2 regions of the Pseudoalteromonas sp. OANN1 genome follow, and region 1 is predicted to be linked to the other one. Evidence: predicted binding sites of a transcription regulator. Region 1 holds the regulator's gene; the other holds the start of a gene.

Region 1 (8,100 bases):
CTGGTGGCAAAAGTGCATCTAAAATACGCTCTTCGGCGGCTTCTTCTGCGCGGAATTTGAATTTCTTGGTTTGCTGTTCACGTGTTAGCTTAAAAGAAACTTCGACTAGATCACGGATGATGGTTTCAACTTCTTTACCAACATAACCCACTTCGGTGAACTTAGTCGCTTCGACTTTGATAAATGGCGCGTTAGCAAGCTTTGCTAAACGGCGAGCAATCTCAGTTTTACCCACACCCGTTGGGCCGATCATCAAAATATTCTTTGGTGTAACTTCTGCACGCAGCTCTTCATCAAGCTGCATACGACGCCAACGGTTGCGCAGTGCAATCGCGACGGCTTTTTTGGCTTTGTCCTGACCGATAATGTGTTGATCAAGCTCGTGCACAATCTCTCTTGGAGTCATAGCTGTCATGACGAGTCCTATTACAATTCTTCGATAGTTTGGAAATTATTGGTAAATACGCAGATATCGCCAGCGATCTTCAGGCTCTTTTCCACGATTTCTTTCGCACTTAAGTCTGTATTTTCAAGTAGTGCGGTTGCAGCCGCCTGTGCGAAGTTACCACCACTGCCGATAGCAATCAGGTCATGCTCTGGCTGCACCACATCGCCGTTACCTGTGATGATAAGCGAGGCGGTTTCATCGGCTACCGCAAGTAGGGCTTCAAGCCTTCTTAATGCTCTGTCGGTACGCCAGTCTTTTGCCATTTCTACGGCTGCTTTAGTGAGATGGCCTTGGTGCATCTCAAGCTTTGCTTCAAAGCGTTCAAATAATGTAAATGCATCAGCTGTACCGCCAGCGAAACCTGCCAGTACTTTACCATTGTATAGACGACGTACTTTACGCGCGTTGCCTTTCATAACTGTGTTACCAAGCGAAACTTGGCCATCACCGCCGATAACCACTTTGTCATCGCGACGAACACTAACGATGGTAGTCATAGTAATCCTTATCTGGGCCTGTGCCCGTGTAACTCTAGATTAGTAGGAAATATGGGTGGACTTATAAAAATCAAGTCCAGCCCCAAATCCCACAGCCAAATATCCCGACGCGCTGCAATTTGTTTTTATCGCTTTCCGCTAAACGCTTGGTATCGTAGGGGCCAAGACGGACACGATACCAGACACCGTTACTCCCTTCGGTACGACGGATCTCCGCGATTAACCCTGCAAACGCAACTTTGGCTTTCATGGCTTCGGCTTGGCTATGGGTTCTAAATGAACCACACTGCATTTGATAAGGACCTTTGCTCTCGATCTCTTTAACTTCGACCTTGATTTCATGATTTTTAATTTCTTCAATGAACTCAGGTGGGCGAGGCTTGGGTTTACTAACCTTTTGCTCGGCAACTGGATGCGGGTTTTTGGCTTGCTCTACTTCTTTAGGATCGGCATTGGTTTTTATAAACCAAAGACCGTAGGCAAATCCTCCGATCAGTAGAAATGCAAAAATAGCAGCAATAACAGGAAATTTTGCCGATTTTTCTGGCTTGTCTTTCCCTTTGCCTTTAGGTTTCTTATTGATGTAATCGTGCTGTGCCATAGGTTATTTGATTTTAATAGCTATCCATTGGATCAACATCTATGCTCCAGCGTACTCGATTGGCAGACTCATGCGTAGCGATATAGCGCGCAAGTTGCGAAAGATAGTCCCGCAGCACAGTGCGTTGTTGTGCGTGTATATGTAATTGGTATCTGAACTTTCCAGCTATTCGTTCAAGTGGTGCTGGAATTGGACCCAGCAATTGTATACCAGGATAGGGGGTAGCTGGAACCAAATCCGACAAAAAGCGCAATACTGTATTTATATTTGTTGCCTCGGCGCGGATGATAGCTAAGTGTGCGAAGGGGGGAAGCATTGCTTCTTCACGTTCTTGTAAGGCATATCGTGCAAAGTCACCGTAGCCGTTATTGATTAAATCTTGCAATAATGGATGTTCTGGAAAATGCGTTTGCAATAACACGGTTCCCGCTTCACCGGCGCGTCCGGCTCGTCCAGCAACTTGCGTAATAAGCTGCGCCATTTGCTCGGTTGCTCTAAAGTCGCAAGAGTAAAGTCCTGAGTCCACATCCAAGATAATCACAAGACTGACATCAGCAAAATGGTGGCCCTTGGCAAGCATTTGAGTGCCGACCAAAATTCGCGCACCACCTTGATTAATTTCGTCAAGTGCGCTCTCAAGGCTGCCCTTACGGCGTGTAGAATCTCGGTCAATACGAGTGACGGGAATATCAGCGAAGCGCTCACTTAAAAACCCTTCGAGTTGTTCTGTACCAAGTCCTGTAGGCATGATTTGGGTGCTGCCGCAATCAGGACACTGTCTCGGTACAAAGTCCTGTTCACCGCAATGATGGCATACCAAGCGGTTCATATTTTTATGGTACGTGGCGCTGGTAGAGCAATGTTTACAGGTATTAAGCCATCCGCATTCGTGACACATCAATGTTGGTGCAAAACCCCGACGATTTAGAAACACCATAACCTGCTTACCGCGAGCTAGTGTTTTTTCCATCCAATGTAAACTCATTGGTGAAAACCCGCCTTGTTCTGGCTGACCTTTCATGTCTACAAGATGAAATTGGTTGTCGTGCTGGGTCTGCGCTCGTTTACTCAGTGTGACGAGTTGATATTTGTTGGTTATGGCTTTGTGTAATGTTTCTAATGCCGGTGTTGCTGTTCCCAAAAGTAAAGGGCAGTGTGCCTGATGCGCTCGAAATGCAGCGAGATCTCTGGCGTGATAGCGCAGACCTTCTTGTTGTTTAAACGAGTTGTCGTGCTCTTCGTCAACGATGATCATGCCGAGATTTTGAAAGGGCAAAAAAATGGCCGAGCGCGTACCGATAACCAAAGCACTCAGACCCTTTTCGGCGCGACGCCAAGTATGTAGGCGCTCATTATCGGTTAGATTTGAGTGCCATAAATCAATGGGCAGGTTATTAAAGCGCTTTTTGAAGCGGTTGATCGTTTGTGGTGTGAGTCCAATTTCAGGCACCAAGATCAGTGCTTGCTTACCCGCTTTTATTATGTTTTCAAGGCTCTGTAAGTAGACTTCGGTTTTACCACTTCCCGTTACACCTTCGATTAAAAAGGTACGGTAACCGACTTGAGCATTGACGGCGCTGCAAATAGTCGCTTGTTGGTCGTTTAGGCGCGGCTTTTCGCCTAGCTGTAATTCGTTTTGCGACCAATCACTATCATGCTCAATAGATTGTGAGATAAGCGCTTTTTCTTCCAATGCTTTAATTGTTTGGCTAGCAAATCCGAGTGCTTTGAGTTCGCTTAATTTTATTGCACCACCTTCGTACAATTGAGAAAGCAGTGCTTGTTGCTTTTTGGCTCGCAGTGTTGGTAGCTTTTGCCCTTTTTCCGTTAATCTGACGATAGGGATCTGAGTTTTGTCTGGGCTTCCACCATCTCTAAGTACCGCCGGTAGTGCTGTGAATAAGGTATCGCCAATTGGATGACAGTAATACTGAGAGACAAAGTGTAAGAAGCTAAGTTGTGCTTGATTAAAGACTGGGTGCTCGTCCAACACCTCAATAATTTGCTTGAGCTTATCTTTTGGTACATCGGTGTCGTCTTTTTTAGCAAGCGCTATCGCAGTGCAGCGACGGTTGGCAAAATTGACGATGACTCTCATTCCTGCTTCAACTTGCATGGTTGGTGCTAGCAAATAGTCGAATGTTCGGTGCAGTGGCAGCTTTAAAGCTACTTCAAGAATGAGCATGTATTACAATTCCATAAAGTGAGCGCAGTGACGAAGTATATACCTAAGGTGGTACGAATTGAAAACGTACTCTACGACGGCGATAAAAAACTCTGAAATATTGCTTGTAGATTGTTCAGTTAGGCACTAAAATACGCGTCCACATTTTTGTATAACTACGTATGGTGCCAGACTTCGGGTTTGGAGAGCGATACGGCCTTAACTAGAGGTTGCTATGAAAGAAGGTATTCACCCTAATTACGAGACGATCACTGCATCGTGCTCTTGCGGTAACAAGTTCGAAACTCGTTCAACGCTATGTAAAGATATTCACCTAGACGTATGTTCTGCGTGTCACCCGTTCTACACTGGTAAGCAGAAGATCCTTGACACAGGTGGCCGTGTAGATCGCTTTAACAAGCGTTTCGGTGCACTTAGCAGCAAGAAGTAATCTTGTTGGTCTAGTCGAAAAAAGCACCTTAGGGTGCTTTTTTTGTGCCGGTTTGAAAATACCTTCCCGATTGATACATCCTATTCTGCATCAACAGACAAACCGTCAGTCATCACGCCTTCATTGTGTCTTTTATTCTTCTTAAATAGAAAACTTGCCAGTTTGGCAGCAAAACTTTACTGATCTCTTGGGTAGAGTAAAAACTCTATTTAGTAGATAAATACTGAACATTTACGAGCTTAAGTTGTGAAAATAATCAAAGCTCATATAGTAAATAGTATCAGTTATGAGCACTTTATATAAACTAAAATCAGTATATTGCGATTAAATGCGGGTATCTTGACGTTAAAATTAGTTAAGTTGCAAATTTCTTATTGTTTTTATAATTAGTGTGCATCTGTGCTAATTTTCTGCATTTTGTGCTGGTTTTTGCGTCTTGTTTTTTAAGTTTTAGTCACATTATTTGTGAAATATTTCTTAAAATTGAGCTTATCTTCTCGGAAAAGTATAGAAAATACCGTGCTAGTGGATAGACCTGATTTTACTTGAATAATGAGCAAAACTCGGTATTGTGTGAATACGGTCGATTAACTATATGTCCTATTGACATACCGCGACAGCAAAGCACAAACGCTTGTTGAGTGGTTGAATGTCGTCGCTCATATAGTTAATCGCACTGTGTGTTGCTGTAACCAGCATGATAGGTTGCCAACATTCAGAATGCGAACGTTTACCACACTCTCACATTAACTTCGTAGGAAAATATCGCGCCATGACAGATTTTCGTCAACAAGCTCTAGATTATCACGAGAAGCCCGTTCCAGGTAAAATCAGTGTTGAACTCACTAAACCTGCCGAGACCGTAAAAGACTTAGCACTTGCATATAGCCCAGGTGTTGCAGAGCCAGTACGTGAAATCGCGGCTGATCCGGCGAATGCATACCGTTATACGGGTAAAGGAAATATGGTTGCGGTGATCAGTAATGGTACGGCAATTCTTGGCTTGGGTAATTTAGGTCCTTTGGCGTCAAAGCCTGTTATGGAAGGTAAGGCGCTATTATTTAAGCGTTTTGCGGGTCTTGATTCAATCGATATCGAAGTTAAGCACAACACCACCGAAGACTTCATCAATACGGTGGCAAATATCGCAGACACATTTGGCGGTATTAACCTTGAAGATATTAAAGCGCCAGAGTGCTTTGAAATTGAGCGCGCGCTAATCGAACGTTGTGACGTTCCTGTATTCCATGATGATCAGCACGGCACCGCAATTGTAACCGCTGCGGGTATGCTGAATGCGTTGGAAATCCAAGGTAAAGATATTCATGATGCGATTATTGTGTGTCTTGGTGCGGGTGCAGCTGCTATTGCTTGTATGGAATTATTGATCAAGTGTGGTGCTCAACGAGAACACATCTATATGCTGGACAGAAAAGGCGTGATCCATACTCGTCGTGATGACCTAAATGAATATAAAGAGTTGTTTGCAAACAACACGGATAAGCGTACGTTACAAGACGTGATTGCGGATGCGGACGTATTTGTTGGTGTTTCTGGTCCAGACTTACTTTCTGCTGAAGATCTAAAGTTAATGGCTGACAAGCCAGTGGTATTCGCTTGTTCTAACCCAGATCCAGAGATCAGTCCTGAAGTTGCACACGGTGCACGTAATGATTTGATCATGGCGACTGGTCGCTCAGATTATCCAAACCAAGTAAATAACGTGCTGTGTTTCCCGTTTATCTTCCGTGGTGCGCTTGATGTACGTGCAACTGCTATCAATGACGAGATGAAGATTGCAGCAGTTGAAGCAATTAGAACGATTGCGAAAGAACCTGTGCCAGCTGAAGTGTTAAAAGCGGCTGATGTGGATAGTCTTGAGTTTGGTCCTGAGTACATTATTCCAAAACCAATGGATCCGCGTTTGTTACCTCGTATCGCAAAAGCAGTAGCGGTAGCTGCAATTGAATCAGGCGTGGCACAAATCGATATGCCAGCTGGATATATGGAATAATACCATTGGTATTATCCAAATAAAAAAGCCTCGATTGAGGCTTTTTTTGTGTCTGTATGTCCACAGAGAAAGAGTAGTTATCACTCTTCGTTTATTTCTGGGATCTCCAAACCGCGCTCTTCCATTATTTGTCTTACTTCTAATGGAATACGCTCTGGATTATCTTTTCTCAAGTCTTCATCGCTCGGCAGTGGCTGACCTGTGAAGGCATGTAGAAACGCCTCACATAAAAGCTCACTGTTCGTGGCATGACGTAAATTATTCACTTGGCGACGTGTACGCTCATCAGTTAGCACTTTGAGTACATTCAGAGGTATGCTCACCGTGATCTTTTTTACTTGCTCTGCTTTCTTACCGTGTTCTGCATATGGGTGAATATACTCACCGTTCCATTTTGCCATAATTGTGTACTTGCCTCAGTTACATCAATGCCAATATGACTGGGTTCTGGTCTACATTATTCACCAACCGCATGAATATAGGGATAACCTTACGAATTAAAGATAAATCCCAAACTCAAATAGATGAATAAACTAATCCGCCATAGCGAGATAGAAGAATCTCTGCCATAGTTTTCAATAACTCAGTCGTATTAGCAACGCCTAGAGTGGCGAAATTTTATCGGTTTAAAAAAGATAGTCAAATACTAGTTATTTAGCCATTTAGCAGTATAAATGTTTTGACTTCTAGTTTCTGTTGCTCTAACCTTTTAGACGTCTAAACATCCAACTATCTAGGTGACCTTATGAGTCAAGTTAATAAATCGACGGTTGCAGTGCGTCACGGTATAGAAGCTGATAAAGCACATGGGGCAGTAGTGCCACCGCTTTACCTTTCTACCACCTATTCTTTTGCCGATTTTGATACCAAACGCGACTACGATTATGGCCGCAGTGGTAACTTTAATCGTGATGTGCTTGCACAGGCACTGACTGAACTTGAAGGTGGTGCTCGTGGCATTATTACCGCCACTGGCATGGCTGCTGTTCACCTAGTAACTCAGCTACTTAACCATGACGATACGCTGGTTATTCCACATGACTGTTACGGTGGTAGCTATCGCTTGTTTACATCGCTTGCTAAGCGTGGACTGCTCAAATTAGCCGTGTTGGATCTCACGCAACCTGAAAGTCTTGCACAGCTGCAGCAGATCAAACCTAAATTAGTTTGGATTGAAACACCAAGTAACCCAATATTAAGGCTCACGGATATAGAAACTGTCGTAAATGCAGCACACGCTGTGGGGGCTTTGGTCGCCGCCGACAACACCTTCTTGTCTCCTGCACTACAAAACCCCATTACCTTTGGCGTGGATGTAGTCGTGCATTCAACTACTAAATATATCAATGGTCATTCTGATGTCGTGGGGGGCGCGGTGATCGCGCGTACACAGGAGTTGGGTGATGAGTTAGCTTGGTGGGCAAATAATATCGGTATTACCGGCGCACCTTTTGATAGTTATCTTACTTTACGTGGACTGCGCACCTTAAACGTGCGTTTACGCCAGCATCAAGAAAATGCTCAGCTGATTGCGGAGTATTTAGAAAAGTCGCCGTATGTTAGCCAAGTTTATTACCCAGGCCTTGAGTCGCATCCTCAACACGAACTTGCGAAAAAACAACAGCTCGGTTTTGGTGGTATGGTGAGCTTTGATATCAAAGGCGAACTGCAAACATCAGCGAAGTTTTTAACGTCTCTAACGCACTTCTCATTGGCAGAATCTCTAGGTGGGGTTGAGAGTCTTATTTGCCATCCAGCGACGATGACACACGCAGGTATGGATCCGCAAGCACGTTTAGAAGCGGGAGTGGGCGACACGTTAATTCGTATTTCTGTGGGCATTGAAGATGCACAGGATCTCATTGCAGATCTGGAATCGGGATTTGCATGTATTGATGAAAGTCAGGCGAGTGATGATGCTAAGT
Region 2 (8,100 bases), on a different contig from region 1:
AGTCAAAGCAACGCATTGCTCAGCGAAAGGAATGAAAGCGGCCTATAAAGAAGAGTCGGCATTTAGACAAGAAACGTGGTTACTGGTGGCAAGTCTTCCTTTATCAATCATATTGGCGCAAAGTATTGCTCAGTGGGCCTTATTGGTCGGTAGTGTACTGTTGATATTGGTCATAGAACTTATCAACTCGGCAATCGAAGCACTGACAGATCGAGTGAGTACAGAGCATCACTTACTATCTGGTCGTGCAAAAGATATGGCATCAGCGGCCGTTACGCTGACATTATTAATTAGCTCATTAATTTGGATAGCTGCCGCAGTGGAGTGGTTCAACACCATAACCTAAAATTACGCGTGGTTTTGACACAAAAAAATGGCAGCTAAATTTTTAGCCGCCATTTTTATTAAGCTGAATAATCGTTATTCAAACACTTTTTCTACATCTAACGTTTTAATATTCTTACTTGGAATATTTAGCGGGTATGTAGCAATTTCAGCATCTTCTGCCAGCAATACATCAGGCTTTTTCGTGTTATAAGTCATAGGAGATGACTGCTCAGCACTTAGGCGCTTCGCCATATCTTTTGCATCACCAGTGATAAACACATAGTGAATATCTTCGGTCTGCAAATTCTCTTTGATAACTCGATTGATATCTTCAACAGACAGCGACGCTAGCTGCTTTGTCACATAAGCAACAAACTCATCGGTGTTGTAGAACTGGCTATCAAGTGCATAACCTAGCTGTCTATCTTGGCTCGCCACCATTTGCGGCACAAAGTTGATTAAGAAGTTACGTGTTGCTTCAAAGTCTGCTTTGCTCATCCCTTCTTTGATCAGCTTATCGAGTTCAAACAATGCAGTGCGCGTTGCAAAATGGGCATCGTTATTAGAACGAAGTGGGCGTAACCACACCTGGAAAATTTGCTCACTACGACCTAAGTTTGCATCCGGCTTCGTTTGGAACATACCACGAGGGAAGTATTCGATATATGCATAATCACCATAGTTCATGCCACGAACCTGACGGATACGCTGGTACAAGTGGCTGTTTGAACTGCGGTGCTCACCAAAGTATGAACGCACTAACCAAAGCGCGGCCCAGTCTTTACTGCTACGAACCGTGTCGATTGGGAAACCAAAAGAGACCGCTGTTGATTTTGCATTCTTTTCTACGATGGTTGCGTGATGGCCAGATAGTTTAGGGGCATCAGGCACTTGTAAACGCGCTTCTTCGCCTTTAGGTAAAGCCGCAAGGTCGTTAAACATCGCTTCTTTTAGCTGTTTATCGAGTGCACCTGTGATACCCACGTTTAGTTTAGCTTGAGTAAATTGCTGAGCGTAAAAAGCCTTAACGTCATCAAGAGTGATTGCTTCTAAGTCTGATAAATCACCAAAGTTATAGCTTTCGTATGGGTGGCCTTTGTACAGCTCGTGATAAAGCACTTCTTTACCTAGCTCTTCATCATTTGACGCTTTCAAACCAGCCTTAATGCCGTCGATTAGCTCTTTTTTCAGACGTTTAAAATCATCTTCTCTGAACCCCGGGGTCAAAAGCTGCTGACTCACAATGCCATACCATTGATCAGCATTGTCTTTATGAATACGACCACGTAAAGAAATCATTTCTTTATCGATTTGATAGCCAAAGCTACCAGCAATCGGGTACAGCGCCTTTTGAATTTCTTTGTATGATTGCGACTCACTTCCACCATTGGCAATCATAGCCGCAGTAAGCGCAGCAAGACCTTTTTTACCTGCAGGATCGGCAGCAGCACCTGTGTAAAAAAGAAAATTCACATCCACCAGCGGTGAGTTATTAGTCTTGTCTAATACGTTGAAATGACGTGTTACTGGCTTGTCCATTTTTGCCACTAACTTATCTAAGTTAACTTCCTTATCAAAACCAGAGACAGACTCAAGTGCAGACATCGTCACCGTTGTGCGGCTGCTGTCCACAAAGTATTTATTGGCAATATCACGAATATCTTTTGCAGTGACTTTATCTGCACTTGCATACAGTTCATTCACCACTTCAGGATCACGCTCAAAATGCATGTAGCTTGCAAGTGTCGAAGCAATAGATTGTGATGAATCAAGGCCGTTAATAAAGCTGTACTTTAGGTTTGATTTAAGTGCAGCAAGTTTATTTTCATCTACCAGCTCTGTGCGTGCTTTTGCGTAAGTGTTATTGATTGCATCACGCACTGTCGCCAAATCTTTTTCATCTTCTACTTTAACGAAAACATGTAGAAGACCAGGGTCTTTGGTTTCAGGGTTATAGGTAAACATTTGGCTTGCAAGCTGTTTGTCTACCACTAACTCTTGATACAATGCTGAGTTTTCAGAGAAATAAAGCTGTGAGATCAGATCAAGTGCCGCTCGGTCTTTTTTCTTCGGCTCCCATGCAGCGCCTTTATACGAAACTAGCAACCAGTGACCCGGTAAGCCATCATATTTTTCGTGAACGTAACGCGCTTTATCTTGCTTTGGCTCAACAGGAATATCGGCTTGGTAGTCACCCTTTTTCCAATTACCCCAATGCTTCTTCACCATAGCCATAGTTGCTTTAGGATCTACATCACCTACGATCACAAGTGATACATACTCAGGCTTATAAAAACGCTCAAAGAAGGTTTTACCATAGGCCATTTGATCTGGCATTGCTTCGATGTCTTCAAAAAAGCCCATCGTTGTGTGTTTATAGGTATGTTTATCAAATGCTTCTTTTCTTACCGCAGAAAGCAGTTTTCGAACCGGACTGGCATTATTTTTAAGGTATTCACCTTTCACAGTTAGTGCTTCGGTGCGGAACTGTTCTTCACTGTATGTCAGGTTTTGAAAGATATCCGCTTCGATTTCTAATACTTTATCTAAATGCTGCTTTGAGAAATTTAAGTGGTAGTTAGTGTAGTCGTTGGTCGTGTAGGCACGATTATCAACACCTGAGTTTTTCAAAATGTCCGAATAAACGTCTTGTGGATACTTTTCTGAGCCTTTGAACATCATATGCTCAAAGAAGTGAGCAAAGCCGGTTTTACCCGCTTCTACTTCATTACGCGAACCAACAGAAACCGGAATTTGTAGCGATACCACATCAGGATAGTTAGTTTTAACTACCATGACGCGAAGGCCATTTTCTAGCTCTTCCAAAACATAATCTTGGGCGAATACTTTATTGGATTGGGCAGCTTGAGTACTTACAGCTGACTGTTGAGCTTGATCTGAATTCGTCGCTGCGCAGCCACTAAGCGCTAAGCTTACGGCAAAGCTGGTTGCTAGTAATTTGAATTTCATGAATTTGGTCCTAATCATATTTTTTATTCTAAGTAAGTCGTGTTCACTTACGTTAGCAAACCTCCTGATTATGCCCCAAAGTCATACTAATTCGCTAATTTCCAAGGTGATTTACCACCCTAATGTGTAAACAAATATGAAATTTTGATTTGAGCACTTGAGATTAATTCATAATTATTGAAATTCTTTCATTAAAAAAATCTATCTAGACGTCTAAATGGCTGCTATATTAGTAAAGAGATACAGAAATGCTTTTGTGGAATGAGGATTATGGCTTTAACGCTTCAAGAGAAAATCATTGACCCTAACCAAGGGGTATATTTAATTGGTACCACACCACCTAAGATTGGCACCGACCCAGAACAGCTAAAATCAATTGCCGCTAAACTTTTGGGCCGTTTACATGAGATCGAATACGACGGCGTGATCATCTATGACATTCAAGATGAAAGCAGCCGTACTCAAGTACCACGCCCATTTCCTTTTAAGCACACCGTTGATCCGTGTGAATATAGCCAGTTGATCCGCGAATTGTCACACCTTGATGTAATTACGTATAAAAGTGTGGCACAGCGCGATAGTGAAGCTTTTGGCGATTGGTTAAGCAGCACCAAACAGCAATATGGGTTAAACAATCTAGTTTTAGTGGGCAGCCCGTCTTCACAAGGCGATATTAAGTTACCGCTTTCTGAAGCCTATGATGTACTGAAGCATCATCAAGATGACTTTTTCTTAGGTGGTGTAACCATCGCAGAGCGCCATGCCAGTAAGCGTAATGAACACGAAAGGCTGATAGATAAAACAGAGCAAGGCTGCCAATTCTTTGTTTCCCAAGCAGTGTATGACGCTCAAGCAACCATAGATCTGATCACGAGTTATGCTCGCACCTGTAAACAACAAGGGCAAACACCAAAACGCATTATTCTTACCTTTACTCCATGTGGTGGAGAAAAGACCTTGCAGTTTATGGAGTGGCTGGGGATCTCAGTACCAGAAGCAACCAAATGGCGCATGTTAGATGCAGACAATACACTAAGTGAGTCAATTCGTATTTGTAGAGAAAATCTGGATCAAATCTTAAAAAGCTGCTCACATCTAGATATTTCTCTTGGCTTAAATATTGAGAGCTTAACAAACCGCAAAGAAGAAATTGATGCGTCGATAAACCTTTACAGGCTGTTGAAGGCGACCATGGAATTATGCCTTGCGGAAAAGCAAATTGCTTAATGCAGTCTAGGGCCTGTTGATCTTCCAAGTTTGTTTTTGCAGCAGTTTGATTGGTATTTATACAAGGCAGAGCCTGCGTAGCATAGTCATTCTATGTAAGTCTGGCGATAACATAGTAGAAATGCCAATCAAGCGCTGCCCTTTGGGTTCACCTGAGTGCGCTTTGTTCATTGTTGCTCAACTTTTGCCTAGATTACTAGGCGGCAAGTCGAGCGTCGCGACCAAAACACACTCAGAAGAACAAAAATCAAACAGCGAAGGCCAACAGGCCCTATAGCCAGCTTCATCAAGCTGGCTTTTCTGTTAACCTTGCTGAATTATCCAAAGCTCAGATTAACTTAGGCTCAAGAAAGCGATTAATCCCACCCCAAGTAACAAGCGGTAAATGACAAATGGCATCATGCCCATGCGCTCTATGATTTTCAGGAAAAAGAAGATACAGGCATAAGCTGAGATAAACGACAGTACCGCACCACTTAATAACGCATTCCAATCAACCACTTCATCGCCGGTAGCAAGCTCTAAACTGTAATACAGTCCCATCATCGAAATAACTGGAATAGACATTAAAAACGAAAAGCGCGCCGCACTTTTCTTATCAAGCCCGAGTAATAAACCTGCGGTGATGGTAATGCCTGAACGCGATGTGCCGGGAATGACAGCTGTAATTTGCGCAAGCCCCAGTATCAATGCGCTTTTCCAGTTTAAGGCAAATTCGTCCTTGATTTGTTTCGCTTTCACGTCGGCATACCAAAGCAGTAAACCAAATACTATCGTCGATGTTGCAATCACCCAAGCGCTACGTAAATAAACTTCTACGATATCTTTAAGTAGTGGAGCTAAAATCACGAATGGTATAGTGGCAACCACAATACACCAAGTCAGCCGGCTTTCTTTTGAGTGCGTACCTGAGAATGACTTGAACCATCCTGCCAGTAGGCTGACAATGTCTTGTCGAAAATAAATAACGACAGCCAGCAAAGTACCAACATGAACAGCAACATCAAAGGCAAGACCCTGATCTTGCCAACCTAGTACCTGAGAAGGTAGCAGTAAGTGGGCAGAACTCGAAATAGGTAAAAATTCAGTGAGACCTTGAATAATTGCAAGGACGGCAATCTCAATAAAGCTCATTGCTTGGGAAACTCCACTTTCCATAATTTTTGAGTTGGGTTGTGATACTCCTGCCATAACTGAGCAATGGTTTTACCCTCAACAGGATGGATAAAATCAGGAGCTAGTTCAGCTAATGGCTGAAGCACGAAGGCATTTTTGGTTATTTCATCCCGAGGCAACTGAGCGGGTGATGAACAAATAAGGTGGTCATAAAAGAGAATATCGAGATCTAATGTACGTGGACTAAACTTCTTTTCACTACAGCGACGACCATGATCGTATTCTATCGATTTGAGCAGTTTATACACTTCGTCTAAAGACAGCTGTGTTTGTGCTGCAAAGACCGAGTTATAGAAGTTATTTCCTGCAAACCCGACGGCTTCACTCTCAAAAACACTCGAATGTTGAAAATCCGGAAAGTGTTCTATCAATACCCTCAAGCCACTCAGCAAGTTTTTTTCTTTTTCTATGTTTGAGCCGAGACTGATAAAAATTTGTGCCATGATAATTCTACTTCTTACGCACAATTTCTACACCAACCGTTTGTGCTTGTGGCACGGCAGCAGGTTTACTCACTTTTATAAGCACTTGTTGTACATTAAATTCATTTAGGATCATTGTAGCAAGCTGTTCAACTAAGGTTTCTAATAGCTCAACTGGTTTTGCTTGGGTATGCGCAATAATACACTCACTCACTTTGGCATAATCAACCGCCAAATTAATATCGTCATGACGAGCGGCAGCGCTAATATCGGTCAACATCTCAACATCAAAGTAAAGGCTTTGTTTACTTTCTTTTTCAAAGTCGTACACTCCTATTATGGCTTCGACGTGTAGCTGTGAGATATAGACTTTATCCATGTAAACTCCAAACATGTTTATCGCTGTAATTCACCCGCATTTTCTAATCGCAATTCGCGATCTGTGCAGGACTTAAGACCGCCGATCATAGCCCAAAACAACGCAATAAAAAATAAGGAAGACAGTGTTAATCAGTTTAATGTGCGTATGTGCTTATTTATTGGGATCGATTTCCTCAGCGATTCTGGTGTGTCGGTTATTCAACCTGCCAGATCCACGCTTTAATGGTTCTAATAATCCAGGCGCAACCAATGTATTAAGATTGGGAGGAAAGATCCCAGCTGCGCTGGTGCTCGTCTTCGATATTTTAAAGGGAACCATCCCGGTGTGGGGAGCTTACTTTCTGAAAATAGAGCCTGTATGGTTAGGTGCAATAGCCGTAAGCGCATGCCTTGGTCACATTTATCCTATTTTCTTCCACTTTAACGGTGGTAAAGCGGTAGCAACGGCATTTGGTGCGCTATTACCCATCGGCTTGTCATTGGGCGGGCTATTGATTAGTACGTGGCTCGTGGTGCTAGCGCTCACACGCTACTCTTCACTCGCAGCGATTGTCGCAGTCGCAGCAGCTCCACTTTACACATGGTGGATAAAGCCGCTGTATACGGTGCCGGTCAGCTTTTTAACTGTGGTGATTATTATTCGTCATAGGGCAAATATTAAAAGGCTCTTGAGTGGTAAAGAGCCCAAGGTGGGGAAAAAGTCTAAAGACTAGGGTCTAGACTTTTTCTAGACTATCCAGCGGCCAACGCGGTTTAGTCTTCATATCAAGTGGCGCATGCTGACCTGCTTTTAGGCGCTGCATTCCTGCATAAGCTATCATCGCCCCATTGTCTGTACAAAACTCAGTGCGCGGGTAATAAACCCGCCCTTTCATGCCAAGCATCATGCGCTCAAGCTTTTGCCTAAGTTCAGTATTGGCGCTGACGCCACCTGCAATCACAAGGCTTTTAATGCCAGTTTCTTTCAGTGCTCGCTTACACTTAATCGCTAGCGTTTCTACGACTGCTGTTTGAAAGGCATGAGCAATATCTGCTTTCGTTTGCTCATCATCGCCTTCATTACGGATCGTGTTTGCCGCTGCGGTTTTCAATCCACTGAAACTAAAATCCAGACCAGGTCTGTCTGTCATCGGTTTTGGAAAAGTAAATCGCCCTGCTTGACCCTGTGTCGCCATTTTCGCAAGCATTGGGCCGCCAGGATAATCAAGACCGAGTAGCTTGGCAGTTTTATCAAATGCTTCACCAGCGGCATCATCCACTGACTCACCAAGTACTTCATATTCACCGATACCTGAGACTTTGACCATCATAGTATGGCCACCAGATACTAACAGCGCGACGAATGGGAAACCTGGTTTATCGTCTTCAAGCATAGGGGCAAGCAAATGGCCTTCCATATGATGTACGGCAACAGCTGGGATCCCCCAACCAAACGCTAACGAGCGACCTATTGAGGTGCCAACCAACAAAGCACCGACCAAACCCGGCCCTGCGGTATAAGCAATGCCATCAAGGTCTTCAGGACCGCAACCCGCTTGGGCGAAAGCAGCTTCTATCAGAGGAATTGTTTTGCGTACATGATCACGAGAAGCAAGTT

Evidence for each region. Region 1 encodes MetJ, which represses methionine synthesis genes. Its sites were predicted from a motif close to TAGACGTCTAGACGTCTA; they were not measured.
Region 2: NH462_RS10100 (methylenetetrahydrofolate reductase) is a predicted target of MetJ. The motif match lies at 3,504-3,521, and genes of this name have one in related genera.

What each region holds. Positions count from the first base shown of each region.
Region 1 is NZ_JAMXSE010000012.1:19,609-27,708, forward strand. It holds gene hslU (HslU--HslV peptidase ATPase subunit) at 1-415, opposite strand, end outside; gene hslV (ATP-dependent protease subunit HslV) at 427-945, opposite strand; gene NH462_RS11630 (SPOR domain-containing protein) at 1,016-1,546, opposite strand; gene priA (primosomal protein N') at 1,560-3,731, opposite strand; gene rpmE (50S ribosomal protein L31) at 3,946-4,161, shown strand; gene NH462_RS11645 (malic enzyme-like NAD(P)-binding protein) at 4,934-6,175, shown strand; gene metJ (met regulon transcriptional regulator MetJ) at 6,256-6,576, opposite strand; gene metB (cystathionine gamma-synthase) at 6,921-8,100, shown strand, end outside.
Region 2 is NZ_JAMXSE010000009.1:102,312-110,411, forward strand. It holds gene NH462_RS10090 (diacylglycerol kinase) at 1-346, shown strand, start outside; gene NH462_RS10095 (pitrilysin family protein) at 421-3,297, opposite strand; gene NH462_RS10100 (methylenetetrahydrofolate reductase) at 3,568-4,524, shown strand; gene NH462_RS10105 (undecaprenyl-diphosphate phosphatase) at 4,858-5,658, opposite strand; gene folK (2-amino-4-hydroxy-6-hydroxymethyldihydropteridine diphosphokinase) at 5,655-6,143, opposite strand; gene folB (dihydroneopterin aldolase) at 6,151-6,501, opposite strand; gene plsY (glycerol-3-phosphate 1-O-acyltransferase PlsY) at 6,626-7,216, shown strand; gene tsaD (tRNA (adenosine(37)-N6)-threonylcarbamoyltransferase complex transferase subunit TsaD) at 7,220-8,100, opposite strand, start outside.